One region of the Pseudomonas sp. LBUM1674 genome, then DNA from elsewhere that is predicted to be linked to it. Evidence: predicted binding sites of a transcription regulator. Region 1 holds the regulator's gene; each other region holds the start of a gene.
What was found. Region 1 encodes sigma-54, which starts transcription at its own class of promoters, with help from an activator protein. Its sites were predicted from a motif close to ANTGGCATNNANNTTGCTNT; they were not measured.
Positions count from the first base shown of each region.

Region 2: the regulator sigma-54 is predicted to act here: its motif matches at 2,291-2,310, upstream of flgB (flagellar basal body rod protein FlgB).
Region 3: the regulator sigma-54 is predicted to act here: its motif matches at 3,938-3,957, upstream of glnK (P-II family nitrogen regulator).
Region 4: the regulator sigma-54 is predicted to act here: its motif matches at 5,048-5,067, upstream of ACA067_RS23000 (CmpA/NrtA family ABC transporter substrate-binding protein).

Region 1 is NZ_CP166779.1:6,087,097-6,094,234, reverse strand. It holds gene ACA067_RS28000 (class II fumarate hydratase) at 1-200, shown strand, start outside; partial or broken gene ACA067_RS27995 (ZIP family metal transporter) at 346-552, shown strand; gene ACA067_RS27990 (HPr family phosphocarrier protein) at 669-944, opposite strand; gene rapZ (RNase adapter RapZ) at 960-1,817, opposite strand; gene ptsN (PTS IIA-like nitrogen regulatory protein PtsN) at 1,820-2,284, opposite strand; gene hpf (ribosome hibernation-promoting factor, HPF/YfiA family) at 2,297-2,605, opposite strand; gene ACA067_RS27970 (RNA polymerase factor sigma-54) at 2,680-4,173, opposite strand; gene lptB (LPS export ABC transporter ATP-binding protein) at 4,360-5,085, opposite strand; gene lptA (lipopolysaccharide transport periplasmic protein LptA) at 5,085-5,633, opposite strand; gene lptC (LPS export ABC transporter periplasmic protein LptC) at 5,620-6,192, opposite strand; gene ACA067_RS27950 (KdsC family phosphatase) at 6,200-6,724, opposite strand; gene ACA067_RS27945 (KpsF/GutQ family sugar-phosphate isomerase) at 6,724-7,138, opposite strand, start outside.
Region 2 is NZ_CP166779.1:1,336,243-1,343,380, reverse strand. It holds gene flgE (flagellar hook protein FlgE) at 1-618, opposite strand, end outside; gene flgD (flagellar hook assembly protein FlgD) at 650-1,372, opposite strand; gene flgC (flagellar basal body rod protein FlgC) at 1,388-1,831, opposite strand; gene flgB (flagellar basal body rod protein FlgB) at 1,835-2,242, opposite strand; gene cheR (protein-glutamate O-methyltransferase CheR) at 2,589-3,416, opposite strand; gene ACA067_RS06195 (chemotaxis protein CheV) at 3,463-4,395, opposite strand; gene flgA (flagellar basal body P-ring formation chaperone FlgA) at 4,477-5,238, shown strand; gene flgM (flagellar biosynthesis anti-sigma factor FlgM) at 5,420-5,746, shown strand; gene ACA067_RS06180 (flagella synthesis protein FlgN) at 5,795-6,262, shown strand; gene ACA067_RS06175 (flagellar brake protein) at 6,355-7,101, shown strand.
Region 3 is NZ_CP166779.1:6,917,761-6,924,898, reverse strand. It holds gene ACA067_RS31845 (YifB family Mg chelatase-like AAA ATPase) at 1-1,065, opposite strand, end outside; gene ACA067_RS31840 (hypothetical protein) at 1,585-1,755, opposite strand; gene ACA067_RS31835 (N-acetyltransferase) at 1,790-2,326, opposite strand; gene ACA067_RS31830 (BRO-N domain-containing protein) at 2,532-3,059, opposite strand; gene ACA067_RS31825 (accessory factor UbiK family protein) at 3,485-3,745, opposite strand; gene glnK (P-II family nitrogen regulator) at 4,160-4,498, shown strand; gene ACA067_RS31815 (ammonium transporter) at 4,532-5,869, shown strand; gene ACA067_RS31810 (secondary thiamine-phosphate synthase enzyme YjbQ) at 6,083-6,532, shown strand; gene sutA (dormancy-specific transcriptional regulator SutA) at 6,610-6,933, shown strand; gene ACA067_RS31800 (HAD family hydrolase) at 7,133-7,138, opposite strand, start outside.
Region 4 is NZ_CP166779.1:5,028,327-5,035,464, forward strand. It holds gene ACA067_RS22980 (sensor domain-containing diguanylate cyclase) at 1-386, opposite strand, end outside; gene rlmKL (bifunctional 23S rRNA (guanine(2069)-N(7))-methyltransferase RlmK/23S rRNA (guanine(2445)-N(2))-methyltransferase RlmL) at 595-2,871, opposite strand; gene rmf (ribosome modulation factor) at 3,401-3,616, shown strand; gene ACA067_RS22995 (quinone-dependent dihydroorotate dehydrogenase) at 3,936-4,955, opposite strand; gene ACA067_RS23000 (CmpA/NrtA family ABC transporter substrate-binding protein) at 5,186-6,397, shown strand; gene ACA067_RS23005 (ANTAR domain-containing response regulator) at 6,413-6,988, shown strand.

The sequences.
Region 1 (7,138 bases):
AGGAAGCGCTGTCGCGCAACCCTATTCTGGTCACTGCACTCAACCCGATCATTGGTTACCAAAAAGCCGCTGAAATCGCCAAGAAGGCCTATCTGCAAGGTCGTCCGGTGATCGATGTCGCCCTGGAACACACCAACCTCACACGCAGCCAGCTTGAGGTGTTGCTTGACCCGGAAAAACTCACCGCAGGCGGCGTGTAATCACCGCCAGCGCTTTGGAGGCTCATCATGGAGCACTGGAAACGCACGATCGAAAGAGCAAATCGCTGTTTCATGCTGGGCGAGCTGGTCGATGCCCGCGAGGCTTATTTGCAGGCATTGGCCCTGGCCCAGGTGTTGTTCGAGCGTCTTCGCGCTGTTATGCGCCTGGTTGGTCAGCCTGGCCGAGATGCTGCTGCCTTTGGGGTTGGCGTTGGCGGCGGGGGCGATGCTGTTGGTGGTGACCCATGAAGTGATACCCGAATCGCGACGCCATGGTCACGACAAGTTGGCCAGTCTTGGGTTGTTGGTTGGGTTTTGTTTGATGATGGTGATGGATACTGCTTTGGCTTGAAATAAGATCAAGAGATCGCAGCCTCGTTGCACTCGACAGCTCCTACAAGGATCGGCGAAGGCCTTAGACCTCCTGTAGGAGCTGTCGAGTGCAACGAGGCTGCGATCTTTTGACTGTCACTCGCCTTCGTCAAAGTAGTTATTGATCAACGCTACCAGCGCATCCAGCGCTTCCTGCTCCTGCTCGCCTTCGGTACTCAAATGAATCCGGGTGCCCTTGCCGGCAGCCAGCATCATCATGGCCATGATGCTTTTGCCATCGACCGTGGACTCCGGCGTGCGTCCTACCCTGATCGAGCAATCCTTGAACTGACCGGCCACTCCGACAAATTTTGCAGAAGCGCGGGCATGCAGGCCCAGCTTGTTGATGATTTCGATTTCCAGAGCAGGCATCGCGATGTGAATCCTTTAGCTGAGGTCGCGGTGGCGGACCTGGACGTTCTTCAGGGTTTTTTGCAGGGCCTGACCCAGACGTTCGGTCAGGTAGACGGAGCGGTGATGCCCGCCGGTGCAGCCAATGGCGATGGTGACATAAGCGCGATTGCTGGCCGCAAAGCGCGGCAGCCACTTGAGCAGGTATGTAGAAATGTCCTGGAACATTTCTTCGACGTCCGGCTGTGCCGCCAGGTAGTCGGCGACCGGTTTATCGAGTCCGGACTGTTCGCGCAACTCCGGTTTCCAGTAGGGGTTCGGCAGGCAACGCACGTCGAACACCAGGTCGGCGTCCACCGGCATGCCACGCTTGAAGCCGAAGGATTCCACCAGGAACGCCGTACCAGGTTCCGGTTGATTCAGCAGGCGCAGCTTGATGGTATCGCGCAACTGATACAGGTTCAGGTTGGTGGTGTTGACCTTGAGATCGGCGAGGTCGGCAATCGGCCCGAGCAGGATGCTTTCATCGCTGATCGCTTCCGCCAGTGAACGGTTGGCGTTGCTCAGCGGGTGACGCCGGCGGGTCTCCGAAAAACGTTTGAGCAAGGTTTCTTCGTCGGCGTCCAGATACAGGACATCGCACTGGATATGCCGGCTGCGGACTTCTTCCAGCAGCTCGGGGAAACGCGACAGGTGGCTCGGCAAGTTGCGCGCGTCGATCGACACGGCAACTAGCGGCTGGGCCAGTTCGGTGTGAATCAGTGCGCGCTCGGCCAGTTCCGGCAGGAGCCCGGCAGGCAGGTTGTCGATACAGTAGTAGCCGTTGTCCTCGAGAACATCGAGCGCGGTACTTTTACCTGAGCCGGAGCGGCCACTGACGATGATCAAGCGCATGATTACTGACCGTTTTGCTCGTCCAGGACAACCTGATACAAAGCTTCATTGCTCGGGGCGCTGCGCAGTTTTTGCCGCACCTCCTTGCGATCGAGCATGCTGGCGATCTGGCGCAGCAGCTCCAGGTGCGCATCGGTAGCCGCTTCCGGGACCAGCAGAACGAACAGCAAGTCAACCGGGGCGCCATCGATGGCGTCGAAATCAATGGGTGCGTCGAGGTGCATCAAGGCGCTGATGGGTGAGGTGCAGCCCTTCAGGCGACAGTGGGGAATGGCGATGCCGTTGCCAAAACCGGTCGAGCCGAGTTTTTCACGGGCAATCAACGCCTCGAAGACAGCTTGCATCTCCAGATCCGGCACTTCGCGATGGATGAGGTTGGCAATTTGTTCGAGGGCTTTCTTTTTACTGCCGCCCGGCACGTTCACGAGGGAACGGCCGGGGGTCAGGATGTTTTCAAGTCGGATCATGGGTTGGGAGTGTTAACGACCGGTCGCGCCCTGGAGGAGGCTCTGGGTCTTTTCCTTATGCTTTTTAAGTTGGCGATCCAGCTTGTCGGTGAGTGAGTCGATCGCCGCGTACATGTCGTCATGCTCGGCGTTGGCGACCACTTCACTGCCGGGAATATGCAGCGTGGCTTCGATTTTCTGCTTCAGCTTTTCGACCGTCATCGTGACCTGCACGTTGGTGATCTTGTCGAAATGCCTCTCCAATCGGTCGAGTTTTTCGCCGATGTAGGTGCGAAGAGGTTCGGTCACTTCCAGTTGGTGTCCACTGATGTTGACTTGCATACAGCTTCTCCTTCGTTGCCAGTGCATAAAGCGGCAGGCAGAAATGCCTGCCACTGGAACGCTGTGGCGTGGCTCTACATCAACCGCTTGCGTTCGCTCGAAGGCGCGATCCCGAGGGATTCGCGGTACTTGGCGACGGTGCGGCGAGCCACCTGAATGCCTTGTGCCTCCAGTAAACCAGCGATCTTGCTGTCACTCAACGGCTTTTTCTGATTTTCCGCTGCAACCAGTTTTTTGATGATCGCGCGGATCGCCGTGGACGAGCATTCACCGCCTTCGGAGGTGCTGACGTGACTGGAGAAAAAGTACTTGAGTTCATAGATGCCCCGAGGGGTGTGCATGAATTTCTGCGTGGTCACCCGGGAAATCGTCGACTCGTGCATGCCGACCGCTTCGGCGATGTCATGCAGCACCAGCGGTTTCATGGCTTCGTCGCCGTACTCCAGGAAGCCGCGCTGATGCTCGACGATCTGGGTGGCCACCTTCATCAGGGTTTCGTTGCGGCTCTGCAGGCTCTTGATGAACCAGCGGGCCTCTTGCAACTGATTGCGCATGAAGGTGTTGTCGGCACTGGTGTCGGCGCGGCGCACGAAGCCGGCGTACTGGGCGTTGACCCGCAGCCGAGGCACCGATTCCTGATTCAGCTCCACCAGCCAGCGCTCGTTGTCCTTGCGCACGATGACATCGGGGACGACGTATTCGGCTTCACTGGACTCGATCTGCGAGCCAGGCCGCGGGTTGAGGCTTTGCACCAGTTCGATCACCTGGCGCAGCTCATCTTCCTTGAGCTTCATGCGGCGCATCAGCTGGCTGTAGTCGCGGCTGCCCAGCAGGTCGATGTAATCGCTGACCAGGCGCTTGGCCTCGGCCAGCCAAGGGGTCTTGGCGGGCAACTGGCGCAATTGCAGCAACAGGCATTCGCCCAGGTTGCGGGCGCCGATGCCGGCGGGTTCGAATTGCTGGATGCGATGCAGGACGGCTTCTATTTCGTCGAGTTCGATGTCCAGTTCCGGATCGAAGGCTTCGAGAATTTCCTCGAGGGTTTCGTCCAGGTAACCCTGATTGTTGATGCAGTCGATCAGGGTCACGGCAATCAGGCGATCGGTGTCGGACATCGGTGCCAGGTTCAGTTGCCAGAGCAGATGGCTTTGCAGGCTTTCACCGGCCGATGTACGGGTGGTGAAGTCCCACTCGTCGTCATCGTTGCTCGGCAGGCTGCTGGCGCTGGTCTGGTAAACGTCCTCCCACGCGGTATCGACGGGCAGTTCGTTGGGAATGCGCTCGTTCCAGTCACCTTCCTCAAGGTTATCCACCGTCGGGGCGGTTTCCTGGTAGGAGGGTTCCGATACGTCGGCGTTGGGTAGCTGTTCGGCTTTGTCGGCCAAGGGGTCGGCGTTATCGAAGTCGTCGCCTTCTTCCTGGCGTTCGAGCATCGGATTGGACTCCAGGGCCTCCTGGATTTCCTGTTGCAGGTCCAGGGTCGACAATTGGAGCAGGCGGATGGCCTGTTGCAGCTGCGGTGTCATCGTCAGCTGCTGGCCCATTCTCAAGACTAGCGATGGTTTCATGGCAGGGGCTTAGCACCTTATTCGCCGGCGCACATGCGCCATCCACTACAGGGCGCCGGAGCGCCAAACATAAGCAAATTATATGCCCGAAACTTTAGCGTTTGCCTAGAGCGCTGTAACAATAAAAAAGTGTTGATTTTTTATCGAGACAAGCGCTGGAGCGACAGGCAGGACACACTTCAGCGTTTACAGGCGGAACTCATGGCCCAGATACACTTCCTTGACCAGTTCATTGGCCAGGATGGTGGCAGAGTCGCCTTCGGCGATCAGTTGGCCATCGTTGACAATGTAGGCGGTTTCGCAGATATCCAGGGTTTCGCGGACGTTGTGGTCCGTGATCAGCACACCAATGCCTTTGGCCTTGAGGTGATGGATGATCTGTTTGATGTCGCCCACCGAAATCGGGTCCACGCCGGCAAAAGGTTCGTCAAGGAGGATGAATTTCGGGTTGGTGGCCAGTGCCCGGGCGATTTCCACGCGGCGGCGTTCACCGCCGGACAGGCTCATGCCGAGGTTGTCGCGGATGTGGTGGATGTGGAATTCCTGCAGCAGGCTTTCCAGTTCCTTGCGACGACCGGCCTTGTCGAGTTCCTTGCGGGTCTCGAGGATCGCCAGGATGTTATCGGCTACCGAGAGTTTGCGGAAGATCGACGCTTCCTGCGGAAGATAGCCGATACCGGCTTTCGCGCGACCGTGCATCGGCTGGTGGCTGACGTCCAGGTCGTCGATCAGTACGCGGCCCTGATCGGCCTGTACCAGGCCAACAATCATATAGAAACAGGTGGTTTTGCCGGCACCGTTAGGGCCAAGCAAGCCGACGATCTGACCGCTGTCGATGGACAGGCTGACGTCGCGCACGACCTGGCGGCTCTTGTAGCTCTTGGCCAGATGCTGAGCTTTCAGAGTTGCCATTACTGGGCCTTTTGCTCGTCGGATTTCTTTTTCGGCTGGATCACCATGTCGATGCGCGGGCGTTCTTCGGTGACTTTGGTGCCGGTGGCGCGGCCCGCGTTAGCCAGCTTTTTGACCGTGTCGTAAACGATTTTTTCGCCTTGGGTGACGTTGCCGTCCTTGTCGATGACTTTGGCGCGATCGATTAGTACCACGCGGTCTTGCGAAGCATGGTACTGGATAGTGACGCCGTAACCCTGAACCGGCTTGGAGTCGCCGGCCGTTTGCATCTGCTCGAAGTAGGCCAGGTTGCCCACCGAGGTCACCACGTCGACGTCGCCGGAAGCGGTGCGGGTGATGGTCACGGTGTTGCCGGTGACCTTCATCGTGCCCTGGGTGATGATCACATCGCCTTTGTAGGTGGCGATGCCTTGCTTGTCGTCCAGTTGGGCGTCGTCGGCCTGAATGCGGATAGGCTGGTTTCTATCGTCCGGCAGAGCCCAGGCGCTCACGCTTCCCAGTGCTGCGCCCAGACTGAGCAAAATAGGGAGGGTTTTAACGAGCCTCATACTGTCCTCTTACGTTCGATAGCAGGTGTATCCTGCTTTCTTTCAAATACGCTTTCATGCCCGTGCCGGTCGACACGCCACCAGCGCCGTCGATTCTAACGGGTTGCTCGGTCTGCGCATATTGCTGCTGCGGGAACACGGTCATGCGACTGCTGGTGATAATGGTCGTGCGTTTTTTTTCGTCGGTTCGGGCGATACGTACCGAGTCGATCAGTTCGACTTCGGTTCCGCCGGAATTGACTTCGCCGCGTTCGCTCTGCACATGCCACGGAAACTCGGTGCCGCGGAACATGTTCAAGTCCGGTTTGCTGACCAGCGTCACGTCACTGGCCTTGAGGTGTTCGACCTTGTCGGACGTCATGTCGTACTGCAATTTGCCATCTGGCAGGTACTGCACGCTATGGGTGTTGGTCGCGTACCAGTCGATCCTGGTTTCATCGACCTTGACGACCGGCTTGTCGAGGAAACGCTCCGGACTGATGTTCCAGTAGCCGACCGCCGCGAAAATGGCTGCGATGCACCCGAACACCAGGAATTTGCGAATCTTTTTGCTCAGCATAGTGGGCTCACAGGTACGCGGCATTGGCCGCATCGAGGCGGTCCTGGGCGCGCAGGATCAATTCGCAGAATTCGCGAGCGGCACCTTCGCCACCACGGGCCTGGGTGATGCCGTGGGCGTGTTCACGCACGAAGCTGGCGGCACTGGCCACCGCCATGCCCAGGCCGACGCGGCGAATGACCGGCAGGTCCGGCAAGTCGTCGCCGAGGTAGGCGACCTGTTCATAGCTTAGGTCGAGTTTGGCGAGAAGCTCGTCGAGCACCACCAGTTTGTCTTCGCGACCCTGGTACAGATGTGGAATGCCGAGGTTCTTCGCCCGTCGCTCGACCACCGGGGTCTTGCGCCCGCTGATGATGGCGGTCTGCACGCCGGCTGCCATCAGCATCTTGATGCCCTGGCCGTCGAGGGTGTTGAAGGTCTTGAATTCGCTGCCGTCTTCCAGGAAGTACAGGCGTCCGTCGGTCAGTACGCCGTCGACGTCGAATACCGCCAGCTTGATGTTCTTGCCGCGTTCCAGCAGATCGGTCGTCATTACATTACTCCTGCACGCAGCAGATCGGACAGGTTGAAGGCGCCGATCGGACGGTCCTCCTTGTCCACCACCACCAGTGCGTTGATTCGATGGTCTTCCATGATTTTCAGGGCTTCGGCGGCCAGCATTTCAGCGCGAGCCGTCTTGCCATGAACGGTCATGACCTGGTCGATGGTGGCGTGATGGATGTCGATGGCGCGGTCCAGGGTGCGGCGCAAATCGCCGTCGGTGAAGATCCCGGCGAGTTTACCATCGGCTTCCAGGATCACCGTCATGCCCAGGCCTTTGCGGGTCATTTCCATCAGCGCGTCCTTGAGCAGGGTGCCGCGCTGGACCTGCGGCAATTCCTGCCCGGCGTGCATGACGTTTTCCACTTTCAGCAGCAGGCGTCGGCCAAGGGCGCCGCCGGGGTGG
Region 2 (7,138 bases), 2.3 Mb from region 1:
ATCCATGACGTGCTGGTTACCCTGGCTGTCGAAAACCGGGGTGCTGAACTGCTTGGTGAAGGTGGCCTGCTTGGACGGATCGAACTTGTTGGCGGCAATCGACTGATCGATCACGTCCGCCGTGGAGTTCAGGTTGATCGTCGACGAAACGGTGCTGGTGGACTTCGGTGCCAGGTTGGACGTGTCGATGCGCAGGTCGGTCAACACACCGCTCTGAATCTTGCCATTGGCATCCACACCGTAGCCCTGCAGACGCGAAGAGCCGTCGGTGTTGGTGACGTAACCTTCCTTGTCGACCTTGAACGTACCGGCACGGGTGTAGGACAGCGAACCGCTGTTATTCAGTACGAAGAAGCCGGAGCCGTTGATGCCCATGTCCAGCACGTTACCGGTGTTGTTGATGTCGCCCTGGGTGAACTGCTGGGCAACGTTAGCCAGGCGCACCCCGCTACCAACGGCCTTGCTACCGGTGCCCAGCTTGCTTGCCGAGTAAACGTCCTGGAATTCGGCACGGGACGATTTGAAACCGGTGGTCGCGACGTTGGCGATGTTGTTGCCGGTCACGTCCAGTTGTTTGTTGGCTGCATAGAGACCGCTAAGGCCGATATTGAAAGACATACTCCACTCCTTTATGCCGTGTTAGTCGGCTCTACATACCAATGGTTTGTACTTTGGACAGGGCAATGCTGCCCAGCCCGGCCAGGTTGAGCATCAACTCACCGCCGGTCTGGCTGATGGTCACGCTGTTGACGGTCGCCGGCAGATAGGTGATCAGCGCCACGGCTTGATCATCGATGGTGGTCGCAGCGGCGAAGGTGTAAGTACCCGACTCAACCGTTTTGCCTGCATCGTCCTTGCCGTCCCAGATGAAGCTGGCATTGCCGGCCGACTGACTGCCCAGGTCGATGGTGCGAACGGCCTTGCCGTCCTTGTCGGTGATTTTCAAGGTGGCACCGGCCACTGAATCCGGGATCACCACCGTGCCGGTCATACTCTTCGACGTGTCGACCACGGCTTTGTCGCCCGGCGCGATGACCGAACGCCCCACCAGTGACGAAGCCTGCAATGCCTGAGACGAGTTGTAGTTGCCGGCAATGCCCGTCACCGTGTCGTTAAGCGTGGTAATCCCCTCCAGGCTGCTGAACTGCGCCAATTGGGCGACGAACTCGCCGTTGTCCTGCGGCTCCAGGGGGTTCTGGTTTTTCAGCTGGGTGACCAGCAACTGCAGGAATGCATCCTTGCCCAGGGCTTTTTTGCCGGTGGCGCTGTCCGTTGCCGACGCCAGGCCGTCGGTACTGGTATTGGTCTTGATCGAGGAGTTGGCCAGGATGTCGTTGAGGTTCAAGCCACTGGTGGTATCAATCACACTCATCTGAGTCGTCCCTTATCACTGACCCAGGGTCAGGACCTTCTGCATCATGGTCTTGGCGGTGTTCATCATTTCGGCGTTGGTCTGGAACGAACGGCTCGCGGAAATCATGTCGGCCATTTCTTCCACCACATTGACGTTGGGGTAATAGACGTAGCCCTTGGCGTCAGCCGCTGGATGGTTCGGCTCGTACCGTGCGTCCAGATCGCTCTGGTCTTCGACCACGCCCAGCACTTGCACACCCTGGCCGGCGGCGTCCTGGTTCTGGAACAGCGAATCGCTGCCGCCACTCTGGGCGCCCTGGAACATGGTGGCGAACACCGGGTGACGCGCGCGGTACGTCTGGTCGATGCTCGACGAGACGGTCTCGGCGTTGGCGATGTTACTGGCGACGGTGTTCAAGCGAGTGGTCTGGGCACTCATGCCGCTACCGGCAATGTTGAAAACGCTGGCGAGGGACATGAATCATTCTCCACGAAGGGCTGAGATCAACCCTTTGAATTTGCTGTTGAGCAGGGTGAAGCTGGCCTGGAAGTTGACCGAGTTTTCAGCGTAGGCCGATTGCTCAAGCTGAGCGTCCACGGTGTTCTGGTCGATCGACGCTTGCATCGGCGTGCGATACAGCAGCGACTCATCGCCATTACCCAGGCCTTCGGCTTCGATATGGCGGTTGTTGGTCATATTCAAGGCGAAATGACCGCCCTTGGTCTTCTCGCTCTGCTCGGCGAGCACTGCCGAGAAATCCAGGTCCCGAGCCTTGTAGTTCGGGGTGTCGGCGTTGGCGATGTTGTTGGCCAGGACTTCGGCGCGCTTGGCGCGAAAGCCCAGGGCTTGTTCGTGGATACCGAGCGCTTTATCGAAGCTGATGCTCATGTCGGGAAACCTTCGGGTGACCTGATTTTTCGTAGGATGACTTTTGCAAAAGCAAGCGTCGTGCCAACCCAAAAAAGCCCGTAAACCGGGGCTTTGCGGGCAGGGGCAAGCCGGCGATGCCAGAAAAGCGGCAACCGGGTTCCGCTGTCTGCCGCTTTTCTGCCGCTTTCCTGGATTGCACACCTCCCCCTGTAGGAGCTGCCGCAGGCTGCGATCTTTTGACCTTGATCTTAAAAAACAAGATCAAAAGATCGCAGCCTGCGGCAGCTCCTACGTGATGCAAAAGCGCCAGGCATAAAAAAAGGGAGTCCTTAAGGACTCCCGTTTTTATGCCTGGCGCTTTGCATCACTTCGCCTGGTAAATAATCCCCGGACTGCACTGAACCATCTGGTAATGATCCGGCAAACCGTTCAGCGCCTCGGAAGCGCCGAGGAACAGATAACCGCCGCGCTTTAACGTGCCATGAATACGCAACAGGATGTCTTTCTTCACCTCGGCGGAGAAGTAGATCAGCACGTTGCGGCAGAACACGATGTCGAACTTGCCGAGCGCCGCGTAGCTGTCCAGCAGGTTGAACGAGCGGAACTCCACCCGGCTCTTGATCGGTGCCTTGATGGCCCAGCGCCCCGGCCCCTTGGGGTCGAAATAACGCTGCAGGCGCTCGGGTGACAGGCCGCGGCCGATGGCCAGGCTGTCGTACTCGCCGCTCTTGCAGTTGGCCAGCATGGTGCCGGACAGGTCGGTGGCAACGATCTGCACCCCCATCTTCAACTGGCCCATGTTGACCCGCTCGAACTCATCGATCGACATCGACAGCGAATACGGCTCCTGGCCCGACGAGCACGCCGCCGACCAGATCCGCAGACGCTGGCCAGGGGCGGCCTTGATCGCTTCGGGCAACGCCTTGTTCTTCAACACTTCAAACGGATAGGTGTCACGAAACCACAGGGTTTCATTGGTGGTCATGGCATCCACCACCCTCTCGCGCAAACCGCTGCGCGGCTGGGTCTGGATGCGCTGGACCAGCTCACCCAGGGACTTGATGCCCTGCTGTTCCATCAGTTTGTTGAGACGGCTCGCGACCAGGTACTGCTTGTTTTCACCGAGCAAAATGCCACAGGCTTTTTCCAGGAAGACCCGGAACTGTTCGAAATCCAAATTACCCGTAGACAAAGATACCGCCTCTTAAATCGTGTTGACTGCCAGGGGCAGAAGGCCCCTAGCTGATGTCTGCTGCTTTGATCCGGTCGACTACCCGGGATGCCAGGTCATCGGGGCGGAATTTTGCAAGGAAGTCATCGGCACCGACTTTCTTGACCATCGCCTCGTTGAATACACCCGACAACGAAGTATGCAGGATGATATGCAGCTTTTGCATGCGCGGGTCGTTGCGGATCTCGGCCGTCAGGGTGTACCCGTCCATTTCCGGCATCTCGATGTCGGAAATCATCATCAGGAACTCTTCATCCGGCTTCTTGCCCTCCTCGACCAACTTGCGCAGGTAATCCAGCGCTTGCCGGCCGTCGTTCAACGCCACCACTTCGACACCGACCGTTTGCAGGCAACGCGAGACCTGCTTGCGCGCCACCGACGAGTCGTCGACCGTCAACACGCGCAAGGACAACGCCTTGTGCCGGGTGTCGACATCCACCACGCCGACGGAAATCGCTTCCGGTGTCGGCGCCACTTCCGCCAGCACCTTCTCGACGTCGATGATTTCGACCAGCTGATTGTCGACCCGGGTCACCGCCGTCAGGTAATGATCGCGTCCCGTGCCCTTGGGCGGCGGATGGATCTCCTCCCAGTTCATGTTGACAATGCGTTCCACCGAGCGCACCAGGAAACCCTGGGTCTTGGTGTTGTACTCCGTGATGATCACGAAGGGATTGCTTTGATCACGCAACCGACCGGAACCGGTCGCCATCGCCAGATCGAGAATCGGAATAGTCGCCCCACGAATACTCGCCACACCGCACACCACAGGATTGGACTTGGGCATCAGGGTCAGCTTGGGGCATTGCAGCACCTCCCGAACCTTGAATACGTTGATCCCATACAGCTGCTGGCCGTCGAGACGGAACAACAACAGCTCAAGGCGATTCTGCCCAACCAGTTGCGTGCGCTGGTTTACCGAATCCATTACACCAGCCATGCCCAGACTCCTACACCAACGCCAAGTGTGTTGCGACGCACCTTCATCACTAAACGGCACGGCGCTTGCTTTTTAACCCTTATGAACCCAGACCCGACATTTTTCCGACGCCTGACCTCCAACTGCCGCCAATGGTGCCGCGTGCTGGCGGCCGTGTGCCTGTTCAACGCCGGCAGCCCTGCCATTGCTGACACGGTTACCTTGCCTGACATGCTTATCGGCGTCACTCAGGGCTTTCTTGAATTCACCGTGGAAGACTATCTGGCGAGCAGCCAAACGGAAGGCCGTTACGAGATCCAGGTCAATCCGCTTGACCCGCGACTGCGCATGCCAATGTGCGACAAGGAATTGACAGCCACCCTGGAGAGCCCGGCCAAGCCGCTGGGTCGGGTCACGGTCAAGGTTCGCTGCGAGGGCGCCTCCCCCTGGACAGTCTTCGTGCCCGCTCAAGTACGCCTGTTTCGCGACATCGTGACCACCACCCGCCCCCTGCGCCGCGCGGGTATTGTCGAGCCCGAGGACGTGACCTTGCGTGAGCGTGACATCAGTCTGATCAACCAGGGTTACCTGACCTCGCTCGACCAGGCGATCGGGCAGAAACTGACCCGCCCCATGGTCGCTGACCAGGTCATTACCCTGGTGCATCTGGAACAGGCTGAAGTCATCAGCAAGGGCGACCAGGTGGTGATTATTGCCCGCAGTGGTACGCTCACCGTGCGCATGCCGGGTGAAGCACTGTCCAACGGCGGTATGCGTGAACAGATTCGAGTGAAAAACCTCAACTCCCAACGGGTCATCAAGGCGCAAGTCATCGCGCCTGGCCAGGTGGAAGTGGCCATGTAGGATTCCCTTTGGGTGGGCTCTGTGTGGGTGAACAGGTGGCGCACCATCCGACTGTTCCCTAAACTGTGCTCCATGCAGGGCAAGCGCTGACGCGCGCAAGCTCATTGAGAGATGAGCCTAAAGTTTTCCCGGGTATGGCCGAAAACATGGCAAGCGTCCAAATACCCAGAGGGTTTTTATCATGGTCATCGATTTCAACCGATTGAACAGCTCCTCGCCACCGACGGGCAGTACCCGTACCGGCGCTGCCAGGGAAACCGCCGACGCCGGCAAATCCGCGCCGCAGAGCACCCCGGCCGAACAGGCCAGTACCGTCAAAAGCGGGGAATCGGTACACATCAGCAATGAGGCTCAACAGTTGCAGAAGGTCACTGACACGTTGCGCGATCAGCCTGCCGTCGACAAAGCCCGGGTGGCCGAGTTGAAAGCAGCGATTGCCGATGGCAGCTACAAAGTCGACAGCAACCGTGTCGCCAGCAAACTGCTCAACTTCGAAGCCCAGCGCTAGGCCACGGCCCGCGCCAGGCTTTTGGACGCTTAAAACCCAAGGCCAGCCATGCACGACACTCATCTGCTGCAATTGATCACCGACGACTTTGCTCCCGCACAACACTTGCTGCAGCTACTGCAAACCGAATCCATCGCCTTGCACGGTCGCGACATGCCGCTGCTCGAAGAGATTCTGGCGCAGAAACAGGCATTGATCGTTCTGCTCGAACAGCATGGCCGCAAGCGCAGTGAAATCCTCGCCAGTCTCAACCTGCCCACCAATCGCCAGGGCCTTGAGCAACTGGCCAGCCAATCGAGCGTGGGTGAACAGTTGCTGGCACAAAGCGATGTGCTGACCGACCTTCTGGCCCAATGCCAGGCCGCCAACCTCATCAATGGCCAGTCGATTGTGAGACAGCAGGCCGCCACGGCCACCCAGCTGAAAATTCTCACCGGCGGCGAGCCGCCAGCGCTCTACAACGCCAGCGGATCATTCTCCACGCTTGTGAAGCCGCGCCCGCTCAGTCAGGCCTGAGCCTGCTGATGAGTACGCCCTATCTAGACGCGAAACATGCTGGCAAAATACTGGCCAGCCGCAGTCATATTTTGTCCGGAGATTGATGAACCGTGTCCAATGCCTTATATGCGGAAGATGCTCCGCAGCCACCCAAGGTGCTTACCACGCCTCTGGAGATCTCCGGCAACCTGCGCCAGCTGCAAGAAAGTCATGATCCGCTGATCATCACGTTCCACGAGCGCAGCCAGCGCTTCCAGAGCTATCTGGTGGACATCGACCGTAAACGTAAGACGATCGCTCTGGATGAAATGATTCCCCGCGATGGCGAGCGCTTTTTGCTGGCTGGCGAACCGTTCAAGGTCGAAGGCTTCCACGACGGCGTGCGCATTGCCTGGGACAGCAACGGCCCACTGACCATCGACGAGTCCGTCGATACTCGCTGCTACCGCGGCCCCCTGCCCGATCAAGTGGTTTATCACCAGCGCCGCAATGCCTTTCGCGCAGCGTTGAAGCTGGCACAATTGGTCAACATCGATCTGGACGGCGAAAAGTTCAAGGCGCCGATCAGCGGCAAATTGCTGGACATTTCCGCCACCGGTTGCAAGTTGCGCTTCGAAGGCGACATTAGCAGCAGGCTGCAGCTGGGCCAGGTTTACGACCGCTTCGCCGCCGCCCTGCCCTTTGGCAAAATGACGGCACCGGTCGAGCTGCGGTACCTGCACTTCGAAGAAAAAATCTCCACCACTTTCGCCGGCGTACGCTTTCACAACATGAGCGGATTGGTACAGCGACAGGTCGAGCGGTTCGTCTATCAGCTTCAGCGCGAAGCGCGGCGCTTCGACAAAGACGATTTCTGAGACAACGCTCCAATAAAAAACGGGCAGCCCCTTGCGG
Region 3 (7,138 bases), 830 kb from region 1:
CGGTTCACCAAGATATCCACAGGGGCAGGGATTCATCGCCGCGACCAGCTGGAAGCGCGCCGGGAAACGTACGCGGTCCCTGGCGCGGGCGATCACGATGTGGCCGGATTCCAGTGGCTCCCTCAGTACCTCCAATACTTTGCGATCAAATTCCGGGAGTTCATCGAGGAACAGCACGCCATGATGGGCGAGGGTGATTTCACCGGGTTGAGGTTTCGAGCCGCCGCCTACCAGGGCCGGGCCGGAGGCGGAGTGATGGGGTTGGCGAAACGGTCGCTGCGGCCAATGGCTCAACGGCACACAGCTGGCGACTGATTGAATCGCCGCGACTTCCAGCGCCTCACTTTCTGCCAATGGTGGTAAAAGCCCCGGCAGACGACTCGCCAACAGTGTTTTACCCGTCCCCGGTGGCCCGCTGAACAGCAGGTTATGCGCGCCCGCCGCCGCAATCAGCAACGCACGCTTGGCCGCGAGTTGGCCCTGCACTTCGTTCAAGTCGGGATAAGGTTTGCTGGCATGCATCAAGCCATCCGAAATGTAAGGCTCGATGGGCGTATGACCATTGAAATGCGCAACGGCTTCCAGCAGATGATCCACTGCAATCACCTTCAACCCCGACGCCAGGCACGCCTCTTCGGCATTGGCCCGCGGCACCACCAATGTCCGTCCCGCCTTGCGCGCGGCCAGTGCCGCCGGCAACACACCGCGAACCGCCCGCACTGCACCGGACAGCGCCAATTCCCCAAGGCATTCCACATCGTCCAGCGTCAACGTCGGCACCTGGACACTGGCCGACAGGATCCCCAAGGCAATCGCCAAGTCGAACCGCCCGCCGTCCTTTGGCAAATCGGCGGGGGCGAGATTCAACGTAATGCGCCGCGCCGGAAATTGCAGACCCGAATTGATGATCGCGCTGCGCACGCGGTCCTTGCTCTCCCTCACGGCTGTTTCGGGCAATCCGACCATCGTCAGCGAAGGCAAGCCGTTGGCCAGATGGACTTCCACGGTGACGGCGGGTGCATCCACGCCAATCTGGGCGCGGCTGTGGACGATGGAGAGGGACATGGTCGCTCCTTGAGCTGACGGAGAACCGCTTCCTGCGGCTTTTTAAGGGTAGTCGAGCTGGAAGGAGGCGCTGGAGTAGACGTTTACAAGAAGTATCAATGACCCGTCTATGACGCCCAAGATGGCGACTTGACTATAGGCTGGCATTAACGAATCATTGTTTTTGAGGACTGCAACTGCGCATTCGTCGGGACTGGGCACCAGCTAAGGCCCCCCGCATTTTTGGCAGCAGAGAAAGCTGGTTTCTCTGAAGTAGTGACGATGGGTTCGCCTGTCGGATTCTGAACCCAAGGTCGCAAGGCTGGGAGCTAAAGAATCGCTGCGACTACTCCTCAAAATTACCTAAAAGGCGTCCGATGGACGCCTTTTTTATTTCTGATTCGGTATTGCTCGTGGTACCTGTCCGACTAGCGTGCCATGCATACGCTTTTGGGGAAACGTCGGAAGATGTGCGGGTTTTAATGAGCTAATTCGGATGTAAAAAAAACCGCCACTCGGGCGGTTTCTTCGGGCGGGCTGTCAGACTCGTGCACCTGCAAGCAAGCCATCAGGTTCAAGTTCTTTGCCATACGTTGCTGCGACTTTAAAAAAGCGACGCTGACTGGCAGAAACGTTTCCGGCCAAGCGGAGCGCCTCGGCATGATACTCAGCGATCATTAATGACTTTGCTTTTTGCTTTTTGGGTTTCATAGACACCTCGCGTGCCTGGATGAGTGGATTGATCTTATTGGTCGTCTAGCGAAAAGACAAGGCGGTTGGTTTTGTCAAAAATGAATCCAAGTTTTTGATAATAGGAAATGGCACCCGGGTCGGGTTGTTGTACCTCGATCTCATCGCAGCCCAGCATCCGCGCATAAAGCTCCGTAGCCAGCAATGCAATTGGAGCGATCCAGCCTCGCAAAGCGGGGGTGTTTCTTGTATGTCCCTGCAAAAGCACAATTTTTATGCAGATAGTGCTTTCACGCGGAGTCGCATAGCACAAGCCACAGAGCTCTTCTTCATACCAGATAGCCAGATCCAGCCCCCTTGCATCCTTGCGCTTCCAGTCCGGGATGCATTCCCACGGGTACAGGATTATTTCTTCCCACAGATGACAGGAGTTGATCGCAGCCACGGTGATCGGATCGAGCCTGAGTGCTGAGACGTTGATGCCTGCGGCACGAATGTCAGGATCATCGGAAATGGCTTCGTAAGTGAGATTGCGAGCATCAGATTTGAATATCTGATTGCGGAGTTCTGTGCCTTTTCCTTTTCTTCTCATCGCTTTTGTACTGTTGAGATCGAGGCGAAGAAGGTAACGGACGCGGGCGTGGTCACGTATTCAGACGCAGGAGCTGGCTACTGTAGGACCGTACTTAGATGTATGAAGGACGTCAGACGCACGACAGGTGGAATTGGCTATGGTTGTGGAAAATGACTACGTCTGATGCGCAGCAGGCGTAGTCCATAAGCGGTGCAAATTGGTGTTAAAACGATTGCAGCATCCGCGAAGCTCGCTTCCACCAAGGCGTATTGTCTGTACGTTTTGACACATCCTGATCAGGTAGTACGTGTGGCACATCCTGCAGCCGAATCCACGGCTGGTTGTTCCAGTGCAGCAAACTCAGCGACATCTGCGGCCAATTCAGCCGGCTCAGAATCGGGCGTTCGGTTGAAGCCGGTTGCTGGGCGTCTCTGAGGGCTGGCACTACTTCGTGGGTCAGCCACTCGCGCAGGCCTCGGTATTCGGGGCAGTAGTGATAGACCAGCAGCGCGTAGACGCCGGATTCGCTGATCAGCAGGGTGTTTTCGATGCGGCCGTGGGTGATTATTTTTGCGGTTTGGCGTTGGTCGGGGTCGAGTTTTCGGACGGTGCGTTCGTCGAGGAAGAGGCGCAGCAGTCGGCCGAGGTCGCGGGCGCTGAACCAGGGTTGGTTTTGCAGGAGGAGGGCGTGGAGGTGGAGTTTGTGGCGGGTGAAGATGTGGGGGATTAGATAAGCGTCATCGCTATTCATTGATACAGCTCCTTTTGCTTGAAAGGGCTGCCAGCAATCGTCGCCAAAGGATTGGGTGGCAGCTGTACGCGGGTTGGCGAACCGGAGCAAAAGGAACCCGGCAGACCCGAAAGTCTCCCACGCACAACCGCCATGACTCGAGTCGATGGTCGTCGTACGCCTTAAGCTTCCGGGTCGCCAAACCCAGTGCTGAACATTCAGCATTGGGTGAGCTTAGGAACCGGGGCTTTGCGGCGCAATCGGACGGCGGTGGTGATGTTTGTAGGACGTTGCTGAGATGTTTGCGGGGCTGAAGATCAAAAGATCGTCCGAACGCGGCCCGAACCTTCGGCAGCTCCTACAGGGGTGGTCTAGCCAGTGTGGGGTGGCGGAAGACCGAGGTGCCCCTATTCGCGGGCAAGCCCGCTCCCACAGGGATTGCGGTGTTACTCGGTTGGCGGATTGAGCTTCGCTTCCAGCTCGGCCACTTTCGCTTCAAGACTCTCCAGCCGTGCCCGGGTTCGTGCCAGCACGACCATCTGGCTATCAAACTCTTCCCGGCTCACCAGATCCAGTTTGCTGAAGCCGCTCTGCAACAAAGCCTTGAACTGGCTTTCGATTTCGCTTTTCGGCAGTGGGTTGTCGCCGCTGAAGAGGCGGGAGGCGGTGCCGCTCAGGGCGTCGAGGAAGTCTTTGGGCGCGAGCATGGGAAAGGTCCTGGAAACAATGGCGAGCAGTGTATCACGCAGTGTCTATAGTCAATCCGGACTGCAGGGATGCACGCTTTTCGCGCATGCGGACGGACGGCATCGCACTGTTGTTGTGCGTAATCGTCGGGCCATTCTGGCGCAGGGTCAGTTGGTTGCGATCAAGCCATTGAATTCAGGGGATTTTGTGGAGATGGCAAGCTTTCTGCTTAGGCGGTAGTGACCCATGCACTGATGCAGTCGCTGTGACGAATGCAGTGCGCCAAGCGGAACGGGGAGTTTCGTCAGGAGCGGTTAGCTGGCGTCGGACGGGCGGGTAAGGCCGACGATGCGTTACAAAGCCAGGCACTGCGCTTAGACTTGAGTCGGGTTTGTTTTCCTGGGGCAAGTCCACCAATTCGGGAGAGAGTTTTCATGAAGCTAGTCACTGCCATCATCAAGCCGTTCAAGCTGGACGACGTACGCGAGTCGCTGTCCGAGATCGGCGTGCAGGGCATTACCGTTACTGAAGTCAAAGGCTTCGGTCGGCAGAAGGGTCACACCGAGCTGTATCGCGGCGCGGAATACGTGGTCGATTTTCTGCCCAAGGTGAAAATCGATGTCGCCATTGACGACAAGGATCTGGATCGGGTTATCGAGGCGATAACCAAGGCTGCCAACACCGGCAAGATCGGTGACGGCAAGATCTTCGTGGTCAATCTGGAACAGGCGATTCGCATCCGTACCGGCGAAACCGATACCGACGCAATCTAAGCCGCTACACCCCACGCCCCAGGAGAAAACAATATGACTCTGCGTAAATTCGCAGGGCTAGGAGCCCTGTTGTCCCTCGTAATGCCCAGCCTGGTCATGGCGGCAGACGAAGTGGCGGCCCCAGTCCTCAATTCGGGTGACACTGCCTGGATGCTGACCTCGACAGCCCTTGTGCTGTTCATGACTATTCCCGGCCTCGCGCTGTTCTACGGCGGCATGGTTCGGTCGAAAAACATTCTTTCCGTGATGATGCAGTGCTTCGCCATTACCGGTCTGATCAGCATCCTGTGGGTCATTTATGGCTACAGCATCGCGTTCGACACCACCGGCATGGAGCAGGGCGTCGTCAACTTCAACTCCTTCTTCGGCGGCATGGGCAAGGCTTTCCTCGCCGGTGTCACGCCATCGAGCCTGACCGGTCCCGCGGCGCTGTTTCCTGAGGCGGTGTTCATCACCTTCCAGATGACCTTCGCCATCATCACCCCGGCGCTGATCGTCGGTGCCTTTGCCGAGCGGATGAAGTTCTCCGCCATGCTGATCTTCATGGGCATCTGGTTCACCTTGGTGTATGCACCGATCGCGCACATGGTCTGGTCCGGTAACGGCGGCCTGATGTGGGACTGGGGCGTGCTCGACTTCGCTGGCGGCACCGTGGTGCACATCAATGCCGGTGTGGCCGGCCTGATCTGCTGCCTGGTACTGGGCAAGCGCAAAGGCTTCCCGACTACCCCGATGGCACCGCATAACCTCGGCTACACGCTGATGGGCGCTGCAATGCTGTGGGTCGGCTGGTTCGGTTTCAACGCCGGCTCCGCCGCAGCGGCCAACGGCACTGCCGGTATGGCGATGCTGGTCACCCAGATCGCCACCGCCGCTGCCGCACTGGGCTGGATGTTCGCCGAGTGGGTCACCCACGGCAAACCAAGCGCACTGGGTATCGCCTCGGGTGTGGTAGCGGGTCTGGTCGCCATCACGCCTGCCGCAGGCACCGTGGGCCCGATGGGCGCGCTGGTGATCGGTCTGGCAGCGGGCGTGGTGTGCTTCTTCTGCGCCACCACCCTGAAACGCAAACTTGGCTATGACGATTCCCTGGACGCCTTCGGCGTGCACGGTATCGGCGGTATCCTCGGCGCGATCCTGACCGGTGTATTCGCCGCTCCGGCCCTGGGTGGTTTCGGCACCGTCACCGATATCGGTGCGCAGGTCTGGATCCAGCTCAAGGGCGTGGGTTTCACCGTGATCTACACCGCGATCGTCACCTTCATCATCCTCAAGGTGCTGGACGCCGTCATGGGTCTGCGTATCACCGAAGAAGAAGAGGCCGTCGGCATCGACCTGGCACTTCACAACGAGCGCGGCTACAACTTGTAAGAACGCGCCTAAAAATTTGCCCGGCTTGCCGGGCATTTTTTTGTCTGGAGTTTGTCAGTGAAGGAGCAGCTGAAAGGTTTTTTCGTACAGGTTTCGTGGCGTTTACGCAGCGTGTTTTTGTGCGGCCAATGGCTTACATGATTGAAGGAATATTAGGGCCTTTGTTTTTTCCCAGAGCGCGCTAGAATGCGCCCCGAACGTGCGGAGAACTGTATGTGGCAACAGACTCTGATTACCTTGCGGGCGAGGCCCCGGGGCTTTCATCTGGTAACGGACGAGTTACTCGCCGGCCTGCCTGAAATCAAGGCATGTCGGGTCGGTCTGTTGCATTTGTGGCTACAGCATACCTCGGCGTCGTTGACCATCAACGAGAACGCCGATCCGGCGGTACGTCGCGACTTCGAACGATTTTTCAATCGTCTGATCCCACAAGGAACGGACGGCTATGAGCATAACGACGAAGGCCTGGACGACCTTCCGGCGCACTTCAAGGCCAGCGTGCTTGGCTGTCAGCTCAGTTTGCCGATTCAGGCAGGCCGATTGGCGCTGGGGACCTGGCAAGGCGTTTATCTGGGCGAGCACCGTGATCAGGGTGGTGCTCGTAAAGTCCTCGCCACCCTGCACGGTGAAGAGGCAAAGCCGTTGGTCCCCAATGGCGGTTGAATTTTTTCCGGCAACCGTCGACAGACGGCAAAGCTGGGCTATAACTAATCTGCTTTTCGCAAGTCATGAGGTAGAACATGAGCGACGATGATCTGGAAAACGACGACCTCGAAGTAGGCGACGACGACGAAACCGAAGAAGGCCTTGAAGCGGTGGCGGAAGACGTCGCTGAAGACGACGGCGGTGATACGCCCGTTCCGACTGCCAAAGGCAAGGCCAAGGCTGCGGTGTCGGTCGATGAACTGCCGAGCGTCGAAGCCAAGAACAAGGAGCGCGATGCCCTGGCCAAGGCCATGGAAGAGTTTCTTGCGCGCGGCGGCAAGGTGCAGGAAGTGGAGGCCAATGTGGTCGCCGATCCTCCCAAGAAGCCTGACAACAAGTACGGTAGCCGGCCTATCTGAGCCTCTGCCCGTGCTTGCTGAAAAAGCCCGCCGTCGCTGCGGGCTTTTTCATGGGAGCCGAGAAATCAGGAGCCTGGCGGGGATGCCTGTGGGAGCGAGCTTGCTCGCGATGGCGGTGTGTCAGTCAACATCAATTGTGAATGTTACGGCCTCATCGCGAGCAAGCTCGCTCCCACAGGGGGGGTGTGTAAATTCAGGATCAGTG
Region 4 (7,138 bases), 1.1 Mb from region 1:
TCTTCGCGCACCTGACGCTCGAATTCCACCCGTTCGGCACGGCTCACCCGCCGGGCGAACGAGTACGCCTGGGTTCGATGAAGCAAAGGTTGGGTGTAACCGTCGAATTCCTCACGGGACACCGAGTCGGAATTGGCAAAGAACCGGCGCAGGCCATCGAGGCGCTGCACCTGATCTTCGAAGCGTTCTTCGATACGGCTGTAACGTTCGCTGGCCAGCAGCTGGAACCGTTGCCGCAATTGTTGATGAAACAGATTCAGCGTCGACCAGGCCAGCAATCCCGTGAGAATCCCGCCGACGAGCAACACCAGCAGCGCGACCAGCCAGGCCGAGACGTCTTCACTGATAAACCCCAGGATCTTTGGGCGCACGGCGTTCAACGACATAGACGCAACTCAGGACGCCAGGTGCGGGAAAGCCCATTGGCTACCTTGAGTTATAGCTATTAGCCATTAACTTCACCAGTCCCTGTAGGAGCGAGCTCGCTCGCGATGAGCCCGAGAGCGCCGCGTGTATCCAGACAGCACGCGTTATCGTTATCGATCATCGTCGGAACGCCGCCCGGAGCAAGCTCGCGCCTACAGGAGTTTGTTGTCAGCGGGCAGTGATTTTCCATGCGCGGTGGATCTTGCCGTTACGGGCGAAATCCGGATCAATGGTCTGGGCGGTGATTTCCTCGACCGCGTAACGCTCGGTGAGGTTCTCCTCCAGGGTGAACTTGCGGAAGTTGTTGGAGAAGTACAACACCCCACCCGGTGCCAGCCGCGCCATGGCCAGGTCGATCAGTTGCACCTGGTCCCGTTGCACGTCGAAGATGCCTTCCATGCGCTTGGAGTTGGAGAAAGTCGGCGGGTCGATGAAGATCAGGTCGTACTCGTCACGGCAGGCGTCGAGCCAGGCCATCACGTCGCCCTGCTCCAGCCGGTTCTTGTCGGAGAAGCCATTGAGCGACAGGTTGCGCCGTGCCCAGTCCAGGTAAGTTTTCGACAAGTCGACGCTGGTGGTGCTGCGCGCACCGCCCTTCGCCGCATGGACGCTGGCGGTTGCGGTGTAGCAATACAGGTTGAGGAAGCGCTTGCCGGCCGCCTCTTTCTGGATTCGCATGCGCATCGGCCGGTGGTCAAGGAACAGCCCGGTGTCGAGGTAGTCGGTGAGGTTGACCAGCAGCTTCACGCCGCCTTCATTGACTTCGACGAACTTGCCCTGAGCCGCCTGGCGCTCGTACTGCTTGGTGCCGCTCTGACGCTCGCGACGCTTGACCACCACGCGGCTCTTGTCAATGTTCAACGCCTGGGGAATGGCCGCGAGAGCATCGAACATGCGCGCCGAGGCTTTTTCCGGATCGATGGATTTCGGTGCGGCGTATTCCTGGACGTGGACCCAATCCTGATACAGGTCGATGGCCATGGAGTATTCCGGCATGTCGGCGTCATACACGCGGTAGCAGTCGATGCCTTCACGCTTGACCCACTTGCCCAGGGCCTTGAGGTTCTTTTGCAGGCGATTGGCGAACATCTGCCCGCCTTCGCTCAAGCGCGGTTGCTCGACCACCACCGGTGCCGGTTTGATCGGGTTGCCGTTCTTGTTGTACTTCTCGTACTTGCCCGGTGCCACATCGTTGTCGGCCACCTCGACTTCGGCTTGAACTTGTTCACGCTCGACCTGACGCTGTTCCGGGGTGCGCCGTTCACCGGTGACGAACTGGTCCGGCGTGACCTTGATCAGCAACAATTTGCACGGCAAGGCGCCGTTCCAGAATGAATATTGTTTGTGGCTGCGAATACCCATGCGCTTGCCCAGGTCCGGGGCGCCGGTGAAGACCGCGGCTTCCCAGTTCAGGCAGGCCTGACGCAGACGTTCGCCGAGGTTCTGGTACAGGTAGAGCAAGCTCGCCTCGTCACCCAGGCGTTCGCCGTACGGCGGGTTGCAGATCACCAGGCCTTTCTGGTTCTGGTCCGGACGCGGCTCGAAGGTACCGACTTCGCCCTGGTAGATCTTGATCCACTCGCTCAGGCCGGCACGCTCGACGTTGTTGCGGCCCGGTTGAATCAGGCGCGGGTCGGCTTCGTAGCCACGAATCCACAGGGGTGGCCTGGCCAGGCCGGCCGCGCAACGTTCAGTGGCTTCTTCGTGAAGTTTTTTCCACAGCGCTGGCACGTGACCCAGCCAGGCCGTGAAGCCCCACTGTTCGCGACGCAGGTTAGGTGCCATGTCGGCAGCGATCATCGCCGCTTCCACCAGGAACGTACCGACACCGCACATCGGGTCAGCCAGGGCGCCGCCTTCGGCAGCAATCCGTGGCCAGCCGGAACGGATCAGAATCGCCGCCGCGAGGTTTTCCTTCAGCGGCGCCGCACCCTGCTGCAAGCGATAGCCGCGCTGGTGCAGGCTGTGGCCGGAGAGGTCGAGGGAGAGAATCGCTTCGCCACGATCCAGGCGCAGGTGAATGCGCAGGTCCGGGTTGAGCTTGTCGATGGAAGGGCGGTCGCCCTGCGGGGTACGCAGTTTGTCGACGATGGCGTCCTTGACCTTCAGGGCGCCGAAGTGGGTGTTGTCGATCCCCGAGCCGTGACCGCTGAACTCGACGGCCAGGGTGCCGTCATTGAGCATGTGGTCTTGCCACTCGATATCGAGCACACCGTGGTAGAGGTCTTCGGCATCCTTCATCGGGAAACGCTTGAGCACCAGCAGCACCCGGTTCGCCAGACGCGACCACAGGCACAGGCGATAGGCGGTTTCCATGGTTGCCATGCCGCGCACGGCAGAGGTGTGCTCACGCGCTTCTTCAAGGCCAAGCCCGACGGCTTCCTCGATAAGCAGGCCTTCAAGGCCTTTGGGGCAAGTGAGGAAGAGTTCGAAACGATCGGACATGGGAATTCCAGAACCTTTAGCTGAGTGGACCGGCAACGCATTGCCGGCCCGGTTTTCAATCAGGCGCTTTTCTAAAAGAGCGCCCGCGTGGCACGAAGGTGTGCCGTTCCACCCCTGCTGCTCGGGTCAAAAGAGCTTAGATGCACGGGTAGATAAAATAGTTGGTGCAACAAAATGTCATAAATCGACCCTTCGTCGAATAATGCCCGGCGTAACGCGAGCTATTCTCAGCAAAGGATTAACCCCATCATCTAGCGCAGGGCCGATCATACCGGGGTTTGACCAATTAACGCCGGACAAATATCGTGTTACTTATCGCCTTACCATCTTTATTGTTACGTCCTTATGACAAAACGATCATTCCCTCGATGTGACGCATTGGTTAGAACTCAATACAGGTTGACGTCGCAACGGCGTCAACACCTTGGCTCGCGACGCCGGCAGCGAGCCCCAACGGCAGAAGTTTTTCTGCCAGACCTCAATTGAGGTCGACGCGATAAATACAGTCAACAAGTGAGGGCAACACCCTATGAGAAGACTTAAGCGTGATCCGTTGGAAAGAGCATTTTTGCGCGGATATCAATATGGCGTTGGTGGCAAATCCCGTGAGCTTTGCCCATTTACTCTACCGTCGGTACGCCAAGCCTGGATTAACGGCTGGCGAGAAGGACGCGGCGACAACTGGGACGGTATGACCGGCACTGCGGGAATCCACAGACTCAACGAACTTCACGCCGTCGGCTAATACAGGGCACAACACTCCGACACGACAATCTGATTACGTAACAACTTACCACGCACGCCCCATCCGGGCGGCGGGCTCCGGCCCAAGGGCTCCCTCGAGGAGCCCTTTTTTATGCCTGTTCTCTGGCCAGAGCCCATTCCCGTTTTACTCCGGCATGATTAAACGCGATCCCGTGTAGGAGCCGCCGCAGGCTGCGATCTTTTGATCTTTGTTTTTGCTCGCGCAAAGAGCACAGAAGCAAGATCAACAGATCGCAGCCTGCGGCAGCTCCTACATTAACCGTGCACGCCGCGATTTGATGGGTGCGCTCAGCAATCGGTTATCTCAGGGCGGCGATGGCGTCGACGGACTCACGAATCAGCGCAGGGCCCTTATAGATGAAGCCGGAATACAGCTGCACCAGGCTCGCCCCCGCCGCAATTTTCTCGGCCGCGTGTTTGCCTTCGGTGATACCGCCCACGGCAATGATCGGCAAACGACCGGCCAGTTCCGCCGCCAGCACTTTCACCGTATGGGTGCTCTTCTCGCGAACCGGAGCGCCGGAAAGACCGCCCGCCTCGTCACCGTATTCCATGCCTTCGACGCCGACACGGCTCAGGGTGGTGTTGGTGGCAATGACCGCATCCATCCCCGTTTCGATCAACGCTTGCGCGACCTGCGCGGTTTCTTCATCGGTCATGTCCGGAGCGATCTTGATTGCCAGCGGCACATGTTTGCCGTGGCGCAGCGCCAGTTCCGCGCGACGGGTGGCCAGGTCGGCCAGCAGTTGCTTGAGCGAGTCGCCGAACTGCAGGCTGCGCAAGCCCGGTGTGTTCGGCGAGCTGACGTTGACCGTCACGTAGCTGGCGTGGGCGTAGACCTTGTCCAGGCAGATCAGATAGTCGTCGACCGCACGCTCGACCGGCGTATCGAAGTTCTTGCCGATATTGATCCCCAGCACGCCTTTGTACTTGGCCGCTGCCACGCGAGCCAACAAATGATCGACGCCGAGGTTGTTGAAACCCATGCGGTTGATGATCGCCTCGGCTTCCGGCAGACGGAAAATCCGTGGCTTCGGGTTGCCCGGTTGCGGACGCGGGGTAATGGTGCCGATTTCGACAAAGCCGAAACCCAGTTGGGCAAAACCGTCGATGGCCGCGCCATTCTTGTCCAGGCCGGCTGCCAGACCCACCGGATTCGGGAAGTCCAGGCCCATGACGGTCACCGGCATTTTCGCCGGCGCCTTGCACAGCAAGCCGTTGAGGCCCAAACGCCCGCCCGCGCCGATCAGGTCCAGGGACAGATCGTGGGAGGTTTCCGGGGAAAGTTGGAACAACAGCTGACGGGCCAGGTTGTACATGGGCGGCTTTGACTCGATTGGCGGCGAAATGAGGCGGCGATTATAGCCGGGCATCGGGGGTGCAGGCGAGGCACGCAGCAAAAACAGCCGGCGATGGCATATGCCTTGCACCGTCACTGGCATCAGCACCCATGCCAACGGCGGGATGGGTCGAAAGACAAAGGCGTCGTCACCTGGCCTTGCTCTGGCAAGCAGCCGGTACGGCGCTTTTTTATGGAAGGTGTTTACCCATGATTGAAAATCCAGCCTCCCCCCTGGCCTGGGTCCACGGCAGCGATGCCCCGGAAAAGACCGAAATCAACCTCGGCTTCATGGCCCTGAGCGACTGCGCTTCGGTGGTGGTCGCGGCCACCCAGGGTTTCGCCCAGCCCTATGGCCTGACCCTGAACCTCAAACGCCAGTCGTCGTGGGCCAATCTGCGGGACAAACTGGTCAGCGGTGAACTCGACGCCGCTCACAGCCTGTACGGCTTGATGTATGCGGTTCACTTAGGGATAGGCGGAGTGGCTGCGACCGACATGGCCGTGTTGATGGGCCTGAACCAGAACGGCCAGAGCATCAACCTGTCCCATGGCTTGCAGGCCCTGGGCGTGACCAGTCCTGAAGCACTGGAGCGGCATGTGCACCAAAGTCGCCCAAAACTCACCTTTGCCCAGACGTTTCCAACCGGCACCCACGCCATGTGGCTGTATTACTGGCTGGCCAGCCAGGGCATCCATCCGTTGCACGACGTCGACAGCGTAGTGGTGCCGCCGCCGCAAATGGTCGCGCACCTGCAAGCGGGGCGCATCGACGGTTTTTGCGTCGGCGAACCCTGGTCCGCCAGTGCGGTGAAACAGAATCTCGGTTTTACCCTGGCGACGACCCAGACAATCTGGCCCGATCACCCGGAAAAAGTCCTCGGCTGCACCCGCACCTTCGTCGAGCAATACCCCAACACCGCACGGGCGCTGGTGATGGCGATTCTGGAGGCCAGCCGCTTCATCGAAGCCAGCACCGAGAATCGCCGCAGCACCGCCCAATTGCTCGGCGCATCGCAATACCTGGACGCGCCACTCGACTGCATCGAACCGCGTTTGCTCGGCGACTATGCCGATGGCCTCGGCAATCGCTGGCAAGACCCGCACGCACTGCGCTTGCACGGCGCTGGCGAGGTCAACTTGCCTTACTTGTCCGATGGCATGTGGTTCATGACCCAGTTCCGCCGCTGGGGTTTGTTGCGCGACGATCCGGACTACCTCGCAGTGGCGCGTCAGGTGCAGCAACTAGACTTGTACCGAGAGGCCGCCACCGCAGTCGGTGTCGCCGCCGGGAGTGAGCCGATGCGCAGCAGCCAGTTGATCGACGGCAAGGTCTGGGACGGCTCGGACCCTGCCGGCTATGCCCGCAGTTTCAAGCTGCATGCCATGAGCGACACCTCACCGCTTTTCGCCAGTCGCTGACAGGAGACTGCAAATATGTTGCGAATCCTGCTGATCAACGACACCGCGAAGAAAGTCGGTCGCCTGAAAGCGGCCCTGACGGAAGCCGGGTTCGAGGTAATAGACGAATCCGGCCTGACCATCGACCTGCCTGCGCGCGTCGAAACGGTGCGTCCGGACGTGATCCTGATCGATACCGAGTCACCGAGCCGCGATGTCATGGAGCAAGTGGTGCTGGTGAGCCGCGACCAACCGCGGCCGATCGTGATGTTTACCGACGAGCATGACCCTGACGTGATGCGCCAGGCGATCAAGTCCGGGGTCAGTGCCTACATCGTCGAAGGCATTCACGCACAACGCTTGCAGCCGATTCTCGACGTGGCCATGGCGCGCTTTGAAAGTGACCAGGCCCTGCGTGCGCAACTGCAGGCCCGGGACCAGCAACTGGCCGAGCGCAAGCGTATTGAGCTGGCCAAGGGGCTGCTGATGAAGATGAAGGATTGCAACGAGGAACAGGCCTACACCCTGATGCGCCGCCAGGCCATGAGTCGCCAGCAGAAACTGATTCAGGTGGCGGAGCAGATCATTGCCATGAGCGAGTTGCTTGGCTGAAGTCCTATGGCGCCTGTCAATGATCGTTCCCACGCAGAGCGTGGGAACGATCTGCGTGAAAGTGGCACAGATCTCGCTAGGTAATCACTACAGGTAACCAACGGCGGTTGCCCCACCTACGACAAAGACGTCGCTCACCCCATTCGCTCC